DNA from 2 places in the Streptomyces sp. NBC_01515 genome. Region 1 is predicted to be linked to the other one. Evidence: riboswitches for the same ligand, from Rfam matches in the RefSeq annotation. Region 1 holds a riboswitch; the other holds the start of a gene.
What was found. Region 1 has a riboswitch for glycine ahead of gcvP (aminomethyl-transferring glycine dehydrogenase). Riboswitches for the same ligand answer to the same signal wherever they lie in the genome.
Positions count from the first base shown of each region.

Region 2: it holds a riboswitch for glycine, as region 1 does, so the genes downstream of both, gcvT (glycine cleavage system aminomethyltransferase GcvT) here and gcvP (aminomethyl-transferring glycine dehydrogenase) in region 1, are expected to answer to the same signal.

Region 1 covers NZ_CP109416.1:2,474,452-2,478,025, forward strand. The annotation lists gene gcvP (aminomethyl-transferring glycine dehydrogenase) at 1-1,585, opposite strand, end outside; glycine riboswitch at 1,773-1,868, opposite strand; gene OG407_RS10845 (PRC-barrel domain-containing protein) at 1,983-2,354, shown strand; gene OG407_RS10850 (DNA polymerase IV) at 2,276-3,574, opposite strand, start outside.
Region 2 covers NZ_CP109416.1:7,762,741-7,766,314, forward strand. The annotation lists gene glyA (serine hydroxymethyltransferase) at 1-662, opposite strand, end outside; gene gcvH (glycine cleavage system protein GcvH) at 678-1,055, opposite strand; gene gcvT (glycine cleavage system aminomethyltransferase GcvT) at 1,167-2,309, opposite strand; glycine riboswitch at 2,454-2,552, opposite strand; gene OG407_RS35225 (AAA family ATPase) at 2,702-3,385, shown strand; gene OG407_RS35230 (enhanced serine sensitivity protein SseB) at 3,450-3,574, shown strand, end outside.

The sequences.
Region 1 (3,574 bases):
GCCAGGTGACCGGCTCCATCTCGGTGGTCGCGTTGAGCTTCATCGTGCAGGAACCGAGCGGGATCATGCCCCGGTCGAGCGCGTAGTCCCGGTCGGCGAGCCGACGCAGGTACCGCAGCATCGCGGTCTCGGAACGGTGGTCGCGGAAGACAGGGTGCGTGAGATAGGCATCGGTGCGCAGCAGCCCGGCAGGCAACGTGTCCTCGGCACTCGCATCAAGCGCCTCGATGTCGCCATCCACCCCGAACGCGGTCCATACGGCGGCCAGTTGGGCACGCGTGGTGGTCTCGTCGCAGGCGATGGACACCTGGTCGGCGTCCACGAGGTGCAGGTTGACGCCGTCCTCGCGAGCGGCGGCGACGACCTCGGCGGCCCGGCCCGGAACGCGGACGGTCAGCGTGTCGAAGTAACCACCATGCACGACCTCGACACCGCCGACGCGGAGGCCAGCCGCAAGGATCGTGGCGTACCGATGCGTCCGCCGAGCGATGCCCTTCAGCCCCTCGGGCCCGTGATAGACGGCGTACATGCCGGCCATCACCGCGAGCAGCACCTGGGCGGTACAGATGTTGCTGGTGGCCTTCTCACGGCGGATGTGCTGCTCGCGGGTCTGCAGGGCGAGGCGGTAGGCCCTGTTTCCGTCGGCGTCGACGGAGACGCCCACGAGCCGCCCGGGCAGGCTGCGCGCGAACTTCTCGTGCACGGCCATGTATCCGGCGTGCGGCCCGCCGAAGCCCATCGGCACCCCGAACCGCTGCGTCGTACCGACCGCGATGTCCGCCCCCAGCTCACCCGGCGACTTCAGCAACGTCAGCGCGAGCAGATCGGCGGCGACGGTGACGAGCGCACCGAGCGCGTGCGCCTGCTCGATCAGCGGCTTGATGTCGCGTACGGCACCGGAGGCGCCCGGGTACTGCACGAGCACGCCGTTGATCTCCCGCTCGGCGATCCCGGCAGGGATGCCCTCGCTGAGGTCGGCGACGACGACCTCGACACCGGCCGGCTCGGCACGGGTCTCGATCACGGCGATGGTCTGCGGCAACGCGTCCGCGTCGACCAGGAACAGACCCTTCTTGTTCTTCCCCATGCGCCGCGACAGGGCCACGGCCTCCGCGGCGGCCGTCCCCTCGTCGAGCAGGGAGGCGCCGGAGGTCGGCAGCCCGGTCAGATCGGCAACCATCGTCTGGAAATTAAGAAGGGCTTCGAGCCGCCCCTGGGAGATCTCCGGCTGATACGGCGTGTAGGCCGTGTACCAAGCCGGGTTCTCCATGACGTTGCGCAGGATCACGGGCGGGGTGAAGGTTCCGTAGTACCCGAGCCCGATCATGGAACCGAGGACCTCGTTGCGGTCCGCGAGGGAGCGCAACTCGGCCAGCACCTCGGCCTCGGTACGGGCGCCCGGCAGATCGAGAGCGTCAGCGTTCTTGATCACATCCGGGACCGCTGCGGCGGTCAGCTCGTCGAGGGAGCCGTATCCGACCTGCGCGAGCATCTTGGCCCGCGCCTCGTGGTCGGGCCCGATGTGGCGCTGCTCGAACGGGATGCCCTGTTCGAGCTCGGAGAGCGGAATGCGAGGAACGGTCATTAGGGAGGCCTCCTGGTCGGACACGACCTTCGAGGGCACCACGACAGCGGGGTGCCGGACGGCCTCCCCCTCTGTCATCTCAACCTGAGAGCTTCACCGGCCACCCGAAGGTCACCGGCTTTCACCGTCGGTGAGAGCGCAAGCCGTCGACACCGTCGACGACACGCGCCCTGCTTTCCAGAGTGACCTCGTCCGTGCGGTACGTGAGCCTGAGAGATTCCGGGGAGGATTTGCTCCTTCGGCGCCTCCGATGAAGTCTGGAGGACTCTCCCGCACGGGGTCAGCAGCCGTTCGCCAGCCTACCAGCGCGCGTTGAAGCCGAGCTTTCGAGTGGCCACCTTCCCCAATGTGCTCTTTTGTAGTGCTTACGGATGAGTTGCGACCAGGAGGAGGGCCCGTGCAGACCGATATCGATCCGCGCAACCTGATCGGCCGCAAGGCGTTCGACCGCACCGGCGCCAAGATCGGCACGATCGACGAGGTCTACCTCGACGACGCGACCGGCGAACCGGAGTGGGCGGCCATACGCACCGGCCTGTTCTCCAGGGACGCCTTCGTCCCCCTGGAGCCCAGCGAACTGATCGAAGGCACCCTCCACATCCCCTTCGACCGCTCCCTGATCAAGGACGCCCCCGACTTCGGAGTGGGCCGCCACCTCTCCCCCGACCAGGAACTCCAGCTTTACCACCACTACGGCCTCGACGTGGGCCCGCCTCCGTCAGTCCCGGACCACGACTTCGGCAAGCTGGCGGGGTCGGAGGACAACTGAGCGGGGTCGGCGGGCGGGGCCTTGCTGGGGCTTGGAGTCTCCGGGGGTGGTGACGGGGCGGGAGGGTCATCGACGCCCGACACCACCAAGGGTGTCGGCAGGTCAGGCATGACGTCGGCACACCCCGCGTCCGGTGGCAACGGCTCGGCCTGAGGAACGCCGAGGCTTGGCTCCGCCGACGACAACGGCTCGGCCGACCGATCGCCGGTTCCACGCGCCGCCAGCAGCAACGGCATTGCCATCGCCCCCGCCACCAAGCCCCCCACCCGTCGCGCCACCAACGGCAACGGCTCCGCCAACTCCAGCTCAGGATCATCGGTCCGGAACGTCCGCACCCGCCCCGGCCCCGAATCCTCAGGCGTCTCGAACCGCACGGTCACCCGCCCCAGCCCGCTCCCCTGCACCCACCCGTGCCCGAACCCGGCGTGGCGCACATCGTGCCCCGCGGGCCAGCGCCGCTCCACCGGCGCCGCCGGCTCCTCACCCCCCTCTTCGTCGGTGTGCTCCTCCTCAAGAAGATCGACCTGCTCCCCCGCCGCCTGCGCGAACAGGTCCTCCTGCGTGTAGTCGGCCAGCCCGGAGACCCCCACCCCGAGCAGCCGTACCCCGCCCGTCGTGTCGACAGAGTCCAGCAACCGGGCCGCCGCCTCCCGCACCACCCCCGGGTCGTCGGTGGGCCCGCGCAGCGTCTCGGACCGGGTCAGCGTCGAGAAGTCGTACCGCCGCACCTTCAGGACGATGGTCCGCCCCGACAGCCCGGCCGCCCGCAGCCGTCGCACGCACCGGTCGGCGAGCCGCTGCACCTCCAGGCCGACCCGGGTCCGGTCATGGATGTCCACGTCGTACGTGTCCTCGACCGACACCGACTTGGTCTCCCGCTCGGCCACCACGGGCCGCACGTCGTGCGCCAGCGCCATCGCGTACAGCGCGTGCCCGTGCGCCTTGCCCACCAGCCGTACGAGTTCGTCCTCGCCCGCCTCGGCGATCTCGTCGACCGTGGTGATCCCGGCCCGCCGCAGATGATCACCCGTCGCCGGTCCGACCCCCGGCAGCGTGCGCACCGACAACGGCCCCAGCAACGCCCGCTCGGTCCCGGGCTCGATCAGCACGAGCCCGTCCGGCTTGGCCCGCTCGGAAGCGATCTTCGCGATCATCTTCGAGGCGGCGAGTCCCACCGACCCCGTGAGCCCCGTGACCGCCCGTATGTCGGCCCGCAGCCG
Region 2 (3,574 bases), 5.3 Mb from region 1:
GCGTACGGGACGGGGTTCGGGTGCAGCCCCGCCGCGACCAGGCCCGCGAAGTGCGCCATGTCGACCCACAGGAAGGCCTCGACCTCGTCCGCGATCCGGCGGAACTCGGCGAAGTCCAGCTGGCGCGGGTACGCCGACCAGCCCGCGATGATCACCTTCGGGCGGTGCTCCTTGGCGAGCTTCTCCAGCTCGGCCATGTCGACCAGACCGGTCGTCGGGTCCACGTGGTACGCGACCACGTTGAACTGCTTGCCGGAGAAGTTCAGCCGCATCCCGTGGGTCAGGTGGCCGCCGTGCGCCAGGTCCAGGCCGAGGATGGTGTCGCCGGGCTTGGCCAGCGCGAACAGCGCGGCCTGGTTCGCGGAGGCGCCCGAGTGCGGCTGCACGTTCGCGTACTCGGCGCCGAACAGCTCCTTGACCCGGTCGATCGCGATCTGCTCGGCCACGTCGACGTACTCGCAGCCGCCGTAGTAACGACGGCCCGGGTACCCCTCGGCGTACTTGTTGGTGAGGACCGAGCCCTGCGCCTCCATGACCGCGACCGGAGCGAAGTTCTCCGAGGCGATCATCTCCAGCGTGGACTGCTGCCGGCGCAGCTCGGCGTCGACGGCCGCGGCGATGTCCGGGTCGAGCTCGTGCAGGGGCGTGTTCAGAACAGACATCAGGTGTACGACTCCTCAGCCGGCGGAAAACGCGGTGTACTCGTCGGCGGAGAGCAGGTCGCCCGGCTCCTCCGCGACACGCACCTTGAAGAGCCAACCCCCCTCAAAGGGGGCCGAGTTCACCAGCGAAGGGTCGTTCACGACGTCCTCGTTGATCTCGGTGACCTCGCCGCCGACGGGCGAGTACAGGTCGGACACCGACTTCGTCGACTCCAGCTCACCGCAGGACTCGCCCGCGGTCACCGTGGAGCCGACGTCGGGGAGCTGGGCGTAGACGACATCGCCGAGCGCGTTGGCCGCGAACTCGGTGATGCCGACCGTCGAGACGCCGTCCTCGGCGACCGACAGCCACTCGTGCTCCTTGCTGTAGCGCAGCTGCTGGGGGTTGCTCATGGCCTGAATTCTCCTGTACGCGGGGGAGTGCTGATGAATGGGGGACTACGGAGGACATCGGCGGACAGGGGCGATCCGCCCCGGGTCACAGACGTGACGCTACGACGACTGTCACTTCTCGCGCTTGTAGAACGGCAGCGCCACGACTTCGTACGGCTCGTGACTGCCCCGGATGTCCACGCCGACACCGGCCGTGCCCGGCGCCGCGTGCGCGGCGTCGACGTAGGCCATGGCGATGGGCCTGCCCAGCGTGGGGGAGGGGGCGCCGGAGGTGACCTCGCCGATCACCTGGCCGTCGGCGACGACGGGGTACCCGGCGCGCGGGACCCGGCGGCCCTCGGCGACGAGCCCGACGAGGACGCGCGGCGGCTGCGAGGCGGCCCGCTCGGCGGCGGCCTCCAGGGCCGTACGCCCGACGAAGTCGCCGTCCTTCTCGAACTTCACGACCCGGCCGAGCCCGGCGTCGAAGGGGGTGAGGGAGGTCGACAACTCGTGCCCGTACAGCGGCATCCCGGCCTCCAGGCGCAGGGTGTCGCGGCAGGACAGGCCGCACGGGATCAGCCCGACCGGCGCCCCGGCCTCGGTCAGCGCGAGCCACAGCTTCTCCGCGTCACCGGGGGAGACGAACAGCTCGAAGCCGTCCTCGCCGGTGTACCCGGTGCGGGCGATCAGCGCGGGGACGCCCGCGACCGTGCCGGGCAGACCGGCGTAGTACTTCAGGCCGTCGAGGTCGGCGTCGGTGAGCGACTTGAGGATGCCGGGGGACTCGGGACCTTGGACGGCGAGCAGCGCGTACGCGTCACGGTCGTCGCGGACGACGGCGTCGAAGCCCGCGGCCCGCTCGGTGAGCGCGTCCAACACCACCTGCGCGTTGGAGGCGTTGGCGACCACCATGTAGGTAGAAGATGCAGCCTCGGTGTCCGCCAGCCGGTAGACGATCAGGTCGTCCAGGATGCCGCCGTCGGCCCGGCAGATCATGGTGTAGCGGGCGCGGCCCACGCCCACGGAGGCGATGTTGCCGACGAGTGCGTAGTTGAGGAGTGCGGCCGCGTCCGGTCCGGTGACCGTGATCTCGCCCATGTGGGAGAGGTCGAAGAGGCCGGCCTTCGTGCGGACGGCGAGGTGCTCGTCGCGCTCCGAGCCGTAGCGCAGCGGCATGTCCCAGCCGGCGAAGTCGGTCATCGTCGCACCGAGCGAGCGGTGCAGCGCGTCGAGCGCGGTGCGGCGCTTCTCAGGGGTGGCGGTACTGCTCATCGGTCGGTCTCCCAAGGCATGACGGCGAGGTCGTTCCTCCCCATCTGTCATCGGGACCTGAGAGGTTCGCCATGACCGCACGCGGAACATGGGTTGCACCTTGGGTGGGACCACCGTCGCCGGCGGTCCGCTTTTCAGATGTGCCTCGCCCGCGCGGTAACGGGGCCTGAGAGATTCAAGGGAGGGACTTGCTCCTTCGGCGCCCCGGCAACAGCTGGCTGGGGACTCTCCCGCGCGGATTCAAGCGGCCGGTATGCAGTTAGGCGGGCACATCATCGCACAGGCTTTGTAACAGGCCTGTGGCCGGACGCGAACGGAACCGCGAGGCACCGTGCATTACCTTCTCTTTACGTTCAGTGGGGAGAACCTTTCCTGACCCCGCAGGGAGGACGATCACGGTGACAAGGACCACGGTGTACGCCACGACCTCGGCCGTAGCGCTGCCCGAGCAGCCCTCGGCCCCGGCCAGGGAGGCATGCCCGGCCCGCCCGGTACCGACCGTCCGCGATCTCCGCGAGCGCGGCGGGCACAGCCCGTACGGACTCCGCTTCGGCCCCCGCGACCTGGTCGTGGTCACCGGCCTGCCCGGCAGCGGCAAGTCCACGCTGATGCGGCGCGCGGTGGCGGGCGGCGACGGCGTCCGCGTCGACAGCCAGGACACCCGGGACCGCTGGGACGCCCACATGGCCGGAGTCCTGCCCTACGCGGTCTACCGCCCCCTGGTCCGCCTCGCCCACTACGCCGGACTGCACCGCGCGCTGCGTTCCGCGTCCGGAGCCGTCGTGCACGACTGCGGTACGCAGACCTGGGTGCGCGGCTGGCTGGCCCGCGCCGCCGGGCGCCGGGGCGGCGCGCTGCACCTGGTGTTCCTCGACGTCAGCCCGGACACCGCGCTCGGCGGCCAGCGCGAGCGAGGGCGCGGGGTCTCGCGGTACGCGTTCCTGCGCCACCGCAGGGCCGCCGCCCGGCTCCTGCGCGCGGTGGAGCGCGGTGATCTGCCCCGGGGCGTCGACTCGGCGGTCCTCCTGGACCGGGACGCGGCGGACGTGCTGCGCCGGATCGACTTCGCGGACTGAGCCGCTAGCCTTTTCAGCCACAGCAGGGTTACAGCAGGCGGTTTCACCAGCAGGCGGTAGGTAGATGGACTTCCCGGCGGACTTCCCCGGTCAGGCGTACCCCCACCCGCATCCGCACGGCGGATGGCCGGGCAACGAGCTGGAGGAGGTGCTCTCCGCGTCCCTCGGCATGCCCTCGGCCGGCGGCCG